DNA from 2 places in the Mediterraneibacter sp. NSJ-151 genome. Region 1 is predicted to be linked to the other one. Evidence: predicted binding sites of a transcription regulator. Region 1 holds the regulator's gene; the other holds the start of a gene.
The links. Region 1 encodes NrdR, which represses ribonucleotide reductase genes. Its sites were predicted from a motif close to CACAANATNTTGTG; they were not measured.
Positions count from the first base shown of each region.

Region 2: the regulator NrdR is predicted to act here: its motif matches at 2,035-2,048, upstream of nrdD (anaerobic ribonucleoside-triphosphate reductase).

Region 1 is NZ_JAKVPP010000009.1:2,366-8,657, forward strand. It holds gene feoB (ferrous iron transport protein B) at 1-56, opposite strand, end outside; gene sdaAB (L-serine ammonia-lyase, iron-sulfur-dependent subunit beta) at 262-930, shown strand; gene sdaAA (L-serine ammonia-lyase, iron-sulfur-dependent, subunit alpha) at 954-1,823, shown strand; gene LQE94_RS10230 (aldo/keto reductase) at 1,850-2,767, shown strand; gene nrdR (transcriptional regulator NrdR) at 2,903-3,352, shown strand; gene LQE94_RS10240 (acylphosphatase) at 3,393-3,662, shown strand; gene LQE94_RS10245 (FadR/GntR family transcriptional regulator) at 3,669-4,388, shown strand; gene LQE94_RS10250 (GntP family permease) at 4,634-6,001, shown strand; gene ilvD (dihydroxy-acid dehydratase) at 6,084-6,292, shown strand, end outside.
Region 2 is NZ_JAKVPP010000001.1:288,098-294,389, forward strand. It holds gene LQE94_RS01390 (DUF5711 family protein) at 1-410, shown strand, start outside; gene LQE94_RS01395 (CvpA family protein) at 420-1,238, shown strand; tRNA gene LQE94_RS01400 (tRNA-Ala) at 1,308-1,380, shown strand; tRNA gene LQE94_RS01405 (tRNA-Asn) at 1,427-1,498, shown strand; gene LQE94_RS01410 (GIY-YIG nuclease family protein) at 1,668-1,958, shown strand; gene nrdD (anaerobic ribonucleoside-triphosphate reductase) at 2,096-4,312, shown strand; gene LQE94_RS01420 (hypothetical protein) at 4,583-5,113, shown strand; gene LQE94_RS01425 (permease) at 5,230-5,859, shown strand; gene LQE94_RS01430 (PrsW family glutamic-type intramembrane protease) at 5,844-6,292, shown strand, end outside.

The sequences.
Region 1 (6,292 bases):
CCGCCGACATTTTTAATGACTGCGCTCTTACCAATTTCTAGTTCTTTTAATGTCATGTCTTATGTTCATCCTTTTATTTTAGTTAGTTGTTGTTAACTTTTTCTCAATTATATCATCTTTTTTTTAAAAGTGAACTGATTTTTGATAATTTTTCTCATTTATATTCTTATATTTTATTTTTTACTTATTAGAACGACCTTGTTTTAAATCATATTTATGGTAAAATTTTTTATAAATAAAAATTTTACAGGAGGCATAAAGATGTCTTTTATCAGCGTGTTTGATGTTATGGGGCCAAATATGATCGGACCTTCCAGTTCACATACAGCAGGTGCTGCACGTATTGCATTTCTTGCTCAAAAAATGATAACAGGTCCCTTAAAGCGTATTGAATTTATCCTTTATGGATCATTTGCAAAAACTTATCAAGGACATGGTACGGATCGTGCACTTCTCGGAGGGATTATGGGATTTTCTACAGATGATATGCGTATCCGCAATTCGTTTGAAATAGCAACAGAAAAAGGGTTGGAATATGTATTTACACCTAACGAAGAAGAAACCGATATTTACCCAAATACAGTGGATATCATTATGTTGAATCAGGCAGGTCAGCAAATGACAATCCGAGGCGAATCACTCGGCGGCGGGAAAGTCCGCATTTCCCAAATTAATCAAGTCGATGTAGATTTCACAGGTGAGTACAGTGCAGCTATTGTTATCCAGAAGGATGTTCCGGGAGTAGTTGCTTATATTACAAAATGTCTCAGTGACAGACAGGTGAATATTGCTTTTATGAGACTTTTCCGTGAGTCTAAAGGTCATACCGCATATACGATTGTGGAATCAGACGGTATACTTCCGGAAGATATTGCAGATACGATCCGGCAGAATAAACATGTACAAGACGTTATGGTTGTACAGATGTAATATAAATCAAGGAGAATAAAAGTATGGACTTTAAAAATGCAAAAGAGCTTCTTAGATTATGCGAAGAACAAAATTTACCAATCTCCGAGATTATGCGTCAAAGAGAAATTCAGGTTGGAGAACGTGATGCTGCGGAAACAGATAAAAAAATGGCTCGTGTCCTTGAGATTATGAAGGAGGCAGCATGTTCTCCTATACAACACCCAATCAGATCAATGGGAGGTCTTATCGGAGGAGAATCAAAAAAACTCTCAGAACACTTTGCAAGTGGGAGAGGCCTTTGTGGAGAACTATTGGAAAAAGCGATGATCTATGCCATGGCAACATTAGAGACAAATGCGTCTATGGGCCTGATCGTTGCATCCCCTACTGCCGGATCCGCAGGTATTGTTCCGGGACTTCTTCTGGCATTTCAAAAAGTATATGAAATATCAGACGAAGCAATTCGTCAGGTTTTGTTTAATGCAGGTGCCGTCGGTTATCTTGCCATGCGAAATGCAACGGTTGCAGGTGCTGTCGGCGGCTGTCAGGCAGAGGTCGGGATCGCATCAGCTATGGCTGCTTCAGCAGCAGTTGAATTAATGGATGGGACACCAAAACAATGTCTGGACGCAGCATCTACTGTTCTTATGAATATGTTAGGTCTGGTCTGTGATCCTGTCGGAGGACTTGTAGAATATCCGTGCCAGAATCGTAATGCAGCAGGAGTTGCCAATGCACTTATTGCTACAGAAATGACCCTTGCAGGTGTACCACAGCTCATTCCCTTCGATGAGATGCTCGAGGCAATGTATAAGGTTGGGAAACGGCTCCCGGCAGAACTAAGGGAAACGGCTTTGGGTGGTTGTGCTGCAACACCATCAGCATGCGAAGCATGTCATTTATGCCATTAATTATTCAAATACAAGGAGGAATTAACATGAAAACAATAACTTTGAACAACACAAACTTAAGCATTCCTGAAATAGGCATGGGATGTATGCGAATTGTAGAATTAGAAAATGCAGATGCAGTGAAAGGCTGGGTAGATACTGCATTAGAACATGGGATAAACTTTTTTGATCATGCAGATATTTATGGGAAAGGAAGATGTGAAGAATTATTTGGACAGGTACTGACATCATCGTTGAGAGAAAAAATAATCCTTCAGTCAAAATGTTCTATCCGACCGGGAATAGCATTTGATTTTTCGAAAGAACATATTTTAAATTCCGTAGATGGCATTTTAAAACGTTTAAATACGGAGTATCTTGATATCTTATTATTACATCGTCCGGATGCTTTGATGGAACCAGAAGAAGTTGCAGATGCATTTCGTATATTAAAAGAAAGTGGAAAAGTACGTCATTTCGGAGTGAGCAATCAGACACCAATGCAGATGGAGCTTCTTAGTAAATATTGTGATGAGCCGTTACTTATCAACCAGCTGCAGCTTAGTATCGCACACTGTCCGATGATTAATTCCGGGATCAATGCAAATATGTATAATGATAGTGGAATCAATCGTGATGGAGGAGTTTTAGAATATTGCCGTTTAAAAGATATTACGATCCAGGCCTGGTCTCCGTTCCAATATGGTATGTTTGAAGGAATCTTTTTAGAAAATGAAAAATTTGCAGAATTAAACAAGGTAATTGATAATCTTGCAGAGAAGTATAATGTGACAAACAGTGCAATCGCTGTTGCATGGATATTGCGTCATCCGGCAGGAATCCAGACAATTGTCGGGACTACAAACAAAGACAGAATCGCACAGATCAGTAAAGCTTCAGAGATACGTCTGACAAGAGAAGAGTGGTATGCATTGTACATGGCAGCAGGAAATAAATTGCCGTAAATCTAAAAGAGAGAATTTTGCGCGTTCATGATTGAAAAATATAGTAAAATCCTATGACTTATGTTAGACTTTCGTTATAAGAATTTACATTATAAAAAATAGAAAAAAGAAATAACAGGAAGGCGGAGTAAAGAGATGAAATGTCCATATTGTGGTCATCCGGATACAAAGGTAATAGATTCCAGACCTGCAGAAGAGAATAATGCAATTCGAAGAAGGAGAGCCTGCGATGTCTGTGGAAAAAGATTTACAACTTATGAGAAAGTAGAGACGATTCCATTAATTGTAATCAAAAAAGATAATAACCGTGAACAGTATAATCGTACTAAAATTGAAAATGGTATACTTCATGCATGCTATAAACGTCCGGTGCCGGCAGAACGAATTAAAGAGACGGTAGATACAATCGAACTGGCAATCTTCAAACGAGAAGAAAAAGAAATACCAAGTCAGGAGATTGGTGAGATCGTAATGGAAAAATTAAAAGATCTCGATCCGGTTGCATATGTAAGATTCGCATCTGTGTATCGTCAGTTTAAAGATGTTAATACATTTATGGATGAGCTTAAGACGTTCTTAGAGTAATTCAATTGAGACGGACACATCAGGAAGGAGCAGTGATATTATGGGTGAAGTAAGAAAACATATTGTATTTCAAGGCAGGGTACAAGGTGTTGGATTTCGATATACCGCAAAGTATATGGCCCAGTCTCTTGGCTTAGTCGGATGGGTACAGAATGAATGGGACGGAACTGTTACAATGGAAGTACAGGGACGAGAAAATCTTATCAATAAATTGCTGGTCGGATTAAATCATGGGCGCTATATTGAAATCGAATGGATGGATGCGAAAGAGATTCCATTGGAAAAAGAATCTGGTTTTCGTGTGAGGTAGAAAGATATGCGTCAAAATGAAGCATTAGAGAAAAAAACACTTGGTCAAAAAACAGAAGACAGGCTGATGAAATATATCTTGGATCGTCCAATTCAAATCGGTGAGAAGATTCCGAATGAGTATGCACTTACAGAGTTGTTTGATGTAGGGCGAAGCACGATCAGAGAAGCCGTGAAAGGGCTGGTGTCAAGAGGGGTTTTGGAAGTCCGGCGAGGAGACGGAACTTATGTGATCAGTACCAGTTATATGGAAAATGATGTGCTGGGATTTGGCAGAATCCGAGATAAATATCAGCTTGCTTTGGATTTGCTTGAGGTTCGATTGATGATTGAACCAGAGGTTGTGACATGGGCATGCAAAAGAGCAACAGAGGAGCAGATTGATAAGGCAGAACAACTCTGTGACGAGATAGAAAAACTTTATAACCAGGGTGTGGATCATATTTATAAAGATATTGAATTTCATTGTTTTCTTGCCAAGTTAAGTGGAAATGTAGTAGTAGAACGATTATTGCCGGTTATAAATACAGCAGTAGTGACATTTGCAAACATCACATATCGTAGTTTGAAAAATGAAACACTCACAACACACAGGGCAATTGTGAAAGCATTGCGTACAAGAGATGCAGTAGGAGCAAGATGTGCAATGATCATGCATCTTACTTATAACAGACAGGTGATTATAGAATTGTTAGAAGAACGAAACAAAAATACATCTGATGTTTAAAAGAAAAGAAAAACGTATTATAAAGATTAATGGTGAAAATATACAAAAATAGTGCTGTTATTATTGTGAACAGCATTATTTTTTTGCACTTTTTGTGAAAAATAAAGTATATACATCATATGTATTGAAAGAAAAACAAGGGTTGTTATAATGAAGTCAAGTTCAGATAAGACGTCAGATTTGAAAAGCTGAAAAGGATATTTACAGAAGAAATTGATTGATGAAAATTAGAGGAGGAAGATGAAATGAGCGAATTTGTAGCATCACCGGAACGTTTGATCATAGGAGCGTTGCTTGGATTTGCAGTATTATTGTTTTTAATTATTAAAGTGAAGATTCAGCCATTTATAGCAATTATGTCATCAGCATTGATTATTGGACTGGCGGTTGGAATGCCATTTAACATGATAACAGATACGATTGCTGAGGGCGTGGGGACAACACTTCAGACAATAGCTATTTTGATTGGTTTAGGGTCCATGTTTGGAGCCATTTTACAGGTATCAGGCGGTGTAGAGGTTATTGCAGATACCTTGCTTAAAGTATTTGGTGAGAAAAAAGCACCGTGGGCACTTGGAATCACAGGATTAATTGTAGGAATGCCAGTGTTTTTTGAATCAGGATTATTGATTTTAATCCCTGTTGCATTTGGAATTGCAAGAAAAACAAAAAAATCGGTGTTCTGTTACTCAATTCCATTATTGGCAGGTCTGGCAATCGGACATGCATTTGTACCACCGACACCGGGACCTGTTCTTGTAGCGGAAATGTTAAATGTAGAACTTAGTTATGTAATCATGCTTGGAATTATTATTGGGATTCCTGCAATGATTTTAGCCGGACCAGTCTTTGGTAAATTTGCCGGAAATAAATTCCATTGTGAAGTACCGACATCTTATCTTGAAAACGAAAAAGAAGCACATGAGAAAGAAAATGGAAAAAGACCAAACTTCTTCTTGATTGTCAGTATTATTTTGTTACCACTGTTTTTGATTATTTTAAATACATTATCATCTGTGATTCCATTTATGAAACCGGTACAGCCTGTACTTGAGTTCTTAGGAACACCGGTAATCGCATTACTCTTATCTACAATTTGCGCAATGCTGTTTTTAGGATTACCTGGAGGATTCGGAATCACAGAAATTACAACAGTAATGACAAATTCATTACATTCTTGCGGAAATATCATTTTGTTAATTTCAGGTGGCGGAATGTTGAGATTTATTCTTCAGAATTCCGGCATTGGAGAAGTATTTGGAAATTTCGTAGGTTCTTTGCCATTACCAATGGTGTTGGTAGCATTCCTTGTAGCAGCGGTTGTAAGAATTTCTGTCGGTTCAGCAACAGTTTCAATGACGATGGCAGCAGGAATTATCGCATCTATGCCTATGGTAGCAAATTTAACACAGCTTCAGCTTGCTACACTTACAATCGCTATCGCAGCAGGAGGAACAGCGTTCAGTCATGTAAACGATTCTGGATTTTGGCTTTCAAAGTCATTATTTGAGGTAGATGAAAAAACAAATTTAAAAACTTGGACAGTAATGGAAACAATTGTTGGATTAGTTGGAATCGTAGGAGCTACAATTGTATGGTTTATTGTTTCATAGAAATCTTGTCGAAAAATTGTAACAGTTGATAATAGGAAAAATGGGTAGCAGAACAGAAATACCCAGGATAGGAGAATATATCATGGAATTAAAGAGTCAGGAAATGCGTAAATTAGCACCAGAGTTAGATCCTCTTCGTATTGGTACAGGTTGGAAAAAAGAGGATTTAGATAAAGTACAGGTAATGGTAGAAAGCACATATGGAGACAGCCATCCTGGAAGTGGTCATTTAAATATTTTAGTAGAAGAAGTAAGAGCGGGTGTTGCTGAAGAAGGTGGATTTGGAGCAAG
Region 2 (6,292 bases), on a different contig from region 1:
TAGTTGTTTCTGATCATTCTTTTATAATTTATTCAGGTAAGGATGTTCCGAAGAAAAAGAAAGAAGTTACGTTGAAGCAAGAAATCCAGAGTACCTTTCATACATCAAAATATATCGGTTTCGTTTTGCTGAAAGAAGATAAAACCGGTTATGAAGTGTGTTTGTATAACAAAGCAGGAAAGCAGGTTATGTGTAAAGACATAAAAGGTGAATATAGCAATGTCAGTATGACAGGAAGCGAGATTATTATGTATGAAGGAAGTAGATACTGCGTTATCACAAAGACAGGTGTTGAGAGGATTAATAAGGATTTGGGAATGAATATTTTATCGGTCATTCCGTCAAATGGAATTAATAAATACTGGGTGATGGGTACAAATGAATTGCGCGTGATTTATCTGGTACGATAGGAGAAAAATATGGATAACTGGTTGTTGATTATTGTAGGAGTAATATTTTTACTGTGCATTGCAGTGGGATATATAAGAGGATTTTTTAAAATTGGATTATCATTATTGTCATCGGTTCTGACAATTGTGATTATGATGTATTTATCCCCATATGTGGCAGATGCATTGGCAAAATATACTCCGATAGATGAAATGATAGAAAAGAAGTGTGTAGAATCGTTTATGCCGGAAGTGTCGGGTTCTATTTTCGAGGGAAAGGATTTGACAGGGACACCATTTGCAAATATTGATGATGATACATTGCAAAATATTGCAAATGAGGACTGGAAGAGAATCGGGATCACAACAGATGATATTTTGAATGTTATTGGAGAAATTCCGAAGGATCAGCAGATCAGTCTGATTGAAAAATCAAATTTGCCATCGTTCTTAAAAACTGCTTTGCTGGAAAATAATAATTCGGAAATTTATAATGAACTGGGCGTGTCCAAATTCCCAAATTATGTTGCAGAGTATATCTCAAGAATGGTGATAAAGATACTATCATTCTTGGTTACATTTGTATTGACATTTGTGATCGTACGGGCACTGATGGTGGCGGTGGACATTATAGGCGAGCTGCCGATGCTTGGCTTTCTGAATCATTGCGGAGGCGGAGTGCTGGGGCTGGGAGTCGCTCTGGTGATTGTCTGGCTTCTGTTTCTTGTGCTGACACTAATCTATTCAACAGATGTGGGTAAACAATGTTTTGAACTGATAGAGAAAAGCCCGGTTCTCACGGGATTGTATCAAATGAATCCGCTGCTGACAAAATTGCTGTCATTTTAAAAAAATTGTCTTGACAACTTTTATGGGATTATGTTATCCTATAAAAGTTGTAAGACAAAACAATGTTATGGGGGATTAGCTCAGTTGGGAGAGCGCCTGCCTTGCAAGCAGGAGGTCACGAGTTCGAATCTCGTATTCTCCACTTATCCCAGTATCAATTGATACTGGGATAAATTGAATATAGGTATTCCTCGATAGCTCAGCGGCAGAGCATTCGGCTGTTAACCGAAGGGTCGTTGGTTCGAACCCAACTCGGGGAGTTGAGATGAGACGCAGACAGTAATGTCTGCGTCTTTTTGTGCAGATTTAATAAAACGTAGACTTGGGCTTGCATTATAAACAATGCATGGTGTAGAATACTCTTTAGTGCGCAAAGAAAGAATGCCGGGAGCAGAAACTGTTCCCGGCATTTAAAGGGAAAAAAGAAATATGAACTATACTTATATTTTGAAATGTAAAGACGGCAGTTTTTATACCGGATGGACGAATAATCTGGAAAAAAGGATAAAGGATCATAATGCGGGAAAAGGGGCAAAGTATACAAAAAGCAGATGCCCTGTAGAGCTGGTATATTATGAGACTTTTGCTACAAAAGAAGAAGCGATGCGACGAGAATATGCTGTCAAGCAATTATCACGTATAAAAAAAATACAATTGATATCCGGTGAAAATAAAGTAGCTCAAACCCTATTGGTTGAGCCAAAAAATGAAATTGTCTGAAAACGAGAAAAGAAAAGTCTTAAATTTGTACTTCCTTTTCTGTACAAGATGATGTATGATAGATTCAGACGCTTCACACAAGATATTGTGTATGAAAAAGTATAGAACAGAATATATAGTAATAGGAGGAGATTGTGATGAGCCCGGAGGTAAAAACAAAAGTAATAAAAAGGAATGGAAAAGAGGTATCTTTCGACATTTCCAAGATTACACATGCAATTGAAAAGGCGAATGAAGAAGTTGATAATCTCCATCAGATTAACATCTTCCAGATTTCAGCAATTGCAGATAAGATTGCAAAAGAAGTAGAAGAATCTACTCATGCAGTGAATGTAGAAGATATTCAGGATCTCGTTGAGACTGGTATCATGGAGATGCGAGGATATGAAGTGGCACAGAAGTATGTCCGCTATCGTTATAAACGTGAGATGAAGAGAAAGTCCAACACAACGGATAATGGCATTCTTGCATTGTTGGATCATATCAACGAAGAAGTTAAACAGGAAAATTCTAATAAGAATCCGGTAATCAACTCAACACAGAGAGATTATATGGCAGGAGAGGTCAGTAAGGATCTTTCAAGACGTGTACTACTGCCGGAAGAAATTGTGCAGGCACATGAGCAGGGAATTATCCATTTCCATGATACAGATTATTTTGCACAGAGAGAACACAACTGTGATTTGATCAACCTGGAAGATATGCTTCAGAATGGTACAGTGATCAGTGAAACTATGATTGAGAAACCACACAGCTTTTTTACAGCATGTAACGTGACAACACAGATTGTTGCACAGGTTGCAAGTAACCAGTATGGAGGACAGTCGTTTACTCTGGCACATTTGGCACCGTTTGTTGACATTAGCCGAAAGAAAATCCGTGCAAATGTTATTGCAGAGCGTAAAGAATGTGGAGAAGTATTAGATGAGACAATTATTGATAAAGTGACAGAGCGCCGACTTCGTGATGAAGTAAGAAGCGGTATTCAGACAATCCAGTATCAGCTTATTACATTGATGACATGTAATGGCCAGGCACCGTTTGTAACGATGTTTATGTATCTGGATGAAGTACCGGAAGGCAAGACAAGAGACGATCTGGCAACTATCATTGAAGAAGTATTGATTCAGAGAATGCAGGGTGTAAAGAACGAGAAAGGTGTATGGATCACACCGGCATTCCCAAAACTGATTTACGTGCTGGATGAAGATAATATTACAGAAGATTCAAAATACTGGCACTTAACAGAGTTAGCAGCACAGTGTACAGCAAAGAGAATGGTTCCGGATTATATTTCTGCAAAGATTATGAAGGAACTGAAAAAAGGTGAAGTTTATCCATGTATGGGATGTCGTTCATTCCTTACCGTTGAGGATAGCCAGCTTAATGCAGATGGTTCACATAAGTTTTACGGACGATTCAATCAGGGAGTTGTTACCATCAACCTTGTAGATGTAGCTTGTTCTTCAAACGGAGATATGGATGAGTTCTGGAGAATTTTGGATGAGCGTCTTGAATTGTGTCATAGAGCACTTCGTTGCAGACATGAGCGTCTGAAAGGAACGATTTCCGATGTGGCTCCGATTTTGTGGCAGAATGGTGCACTTGCACGATTGAAGAAAGGTGAGACAATCGATAAATTATTATATGATGGATATTCAACGATTTCTCTTGGCTATGCAGGACTTTATGAGATGTGTATGAGAATGTATGGTAAGTCACATACAGACCCGGAAGCAAAACCATTTGCACTTAAAGTTATGCAGCATTTGAATGATAAATGTAATGAATGGAAAGCAGCTGAGCATATCAGTTATTCCATTTACGGAACTCCGATGGAGTCTACAACTTATAAATTCGCAAAATGCTTACAGAAGCGTTTTGGAATCATTCCGGGAGTTACAGATAAGAATTATATTACAAATAGTTATCATGTACATGTTTCAGAAGAGATTGATGCATTTAGTAAATTGAAATTTGAGTCTGAATTCCAGAAGCTTTCACCGGGTGGTGCAATCAGCTATGTGGAAGTTCCGAATATGCAGAACAACATTCCGGCAGTATTAGCTGTTATGAAGTTTATTTATGAAAACATCATGTACGCAGAGTTGAATACAAAGAGTGATTATTGTGAATGTTGCGGATATGACGGAGAGATTAAGATTATAGAGGAAGATTCCGGTAAACTGGTGTGGGAATGCCCAAATTGCGGAAATCGTGACCAGTCAAAGATGTCGGTAGCCCGCAGAACATGTGGATATATCGGAACACAGTTCTGGAATCAGGGACGTACGCAGGAGATTAAAGACAGAGTATTGCATTTATCTAATCATACAAATCCAGAGTACAAATAATATAGTTAACACAAAGAAAAAAAACCAAAAAACCAAATTTTTCAGCCGTCTTAGACGGCTGAATTTTTGTTTCCAGGAGGAGCTACAGGAGGAGCTATTGGGGACGGGGTTAGTGGCTTTTTTCTACGAAAAAAGCCACTAACCCCGTCCCCAATGGCTCCTTTACGGAGAAGAAGTTTCATGTTATCATTATTATAATAAATGATGGCTCATGGAGCTTTTTTTAACAGGGGAAAAGAAGGGAGAAGATTACAAAAAGGAGGAGTGGATATGAATAAGAAAATAATAATTTTTGTTGCGGCAATAATATTGATTCTGTCTTCAGCAGATACTGTTTTTGCGGAGGATGTTTCCATCGATGACGCGACACTATTGTTTGCCAAGCTGCAGTTAGAATTGGCGCAGCAGAGCAAGGCGAATGCGGAAAGTTACATACAGCAAATTGAGGAACTGCAGAAGGAGCAACAGCAGAATATTCAGTTTCTGGAAAATGCGAGACAGCTTCGCAGTCAGGCGGAAGCATCCGGTCAGGAAACAGAGATGCCTGCTGATATGGCAGCTTATATGGATGCAAGGGGGTTGGTTTATGATACGACAGGAAATGATCTGTTGATGGATGCTTATGAATGGACGGTGGCGATTGGATCTCTTGAAAATTATCAGCAAACAGTTAATACAAAGAGTCAGCAAGTCATGGCTAATTTGCAGGACCTTATGGGGCAGTATAATAGTTATATTTCAGGTGCAAATGCTCAGATTTCCCAGTCGCACGAAACACTTGCCGGAATCGCGAGAGGATAGAGTATGTATGGTACTTCGGAAGCCGGTCTTGCAATAACCGCTCTTGTGCTTGGTCTTGTTTTAGGCTGTGTTGTCACTCTTGGAGTTCAGAAGCTGGGTAGAAAAAGGAGGACCGAATGATGCCGGAACTGGTTGGTTCGCTGATTGCGGCAATCTATGGCGGCTGCATGTGTTTTCACAAGAAAGTGCCGTTGTTTTATAGAATTTTATGGTACGCAGGGCTGACTTGCCTGATTGGTAATATCTATACAGCACTTTATGTGTTTTTATGGCAGTCCGAAGATGTCAGTTTTCACATTGGATACCTTGGATATATCGGTATGTTTTTCTTCTTCTTTTCGTCTTATTATGGGGCGCTTGATAGTCTTGTTGATGGTAAGCAGACAGAGTTCAGATGGTTTCGGAGAACTGCAGGATTTATTGCAGGGCTCTTCTTGGCGGGTTCTACACTGCTGATGTATTTTGGAAATCAGGAATTCTGGAAATACCTTGTTATAGTGCCAATGACTTTTACCATGTATTTTGCAGTGAAGCATCTGATTATGCCGGATATTGAAATGGGGTATATCAGGGTTTTACGTACCTACAACATTTTAATCATCGCCCTATGTATTTGCATGATGCTCAGAATTGTTTCGGCGCAGGATTCTGTGCTCGAAAATGTTAGTAGTATCTGTATCGGGATTCTGCTTGCAGTCTATCTGCCAGTGGCAAGAATGGGGGTGCGCAAATGGTTTATATTCTGATGATTTGTATGGTCGTGCCTTTGCTATTGCTGATTCCTATGCTGGAAAAACAGTCCCGATTGTTACTTGGTTTTGTACTTGGTGGTATGGTGCTGGCAGTATGTGCCTATGAGATTAATTCCGTTGTCTGTGCCCTATTTTCGCTCAGTGGACCAGAACTTTCTATTACAGCTGCACCTATTGTAGAGGAAATATTAAAAGCACTTCCAGTGTTGTTTTTTGCACTGTTTGTCAGTGATGACAGAAAACTGGTTCTTCAGCTTGCTATGGCCTCGGGCATTGGATTTGCTATATTGGAAAACGCGTTCCTTTTGATTACATATGTAGACCAGGTTGATATTGTATGGGCTGTTGTACGTGGTATTTCAACTAGCCTTTCCCATGGCATCTGCACAATGATTGTGGGCAATGGGATTGTTTATGTGCGAAAACA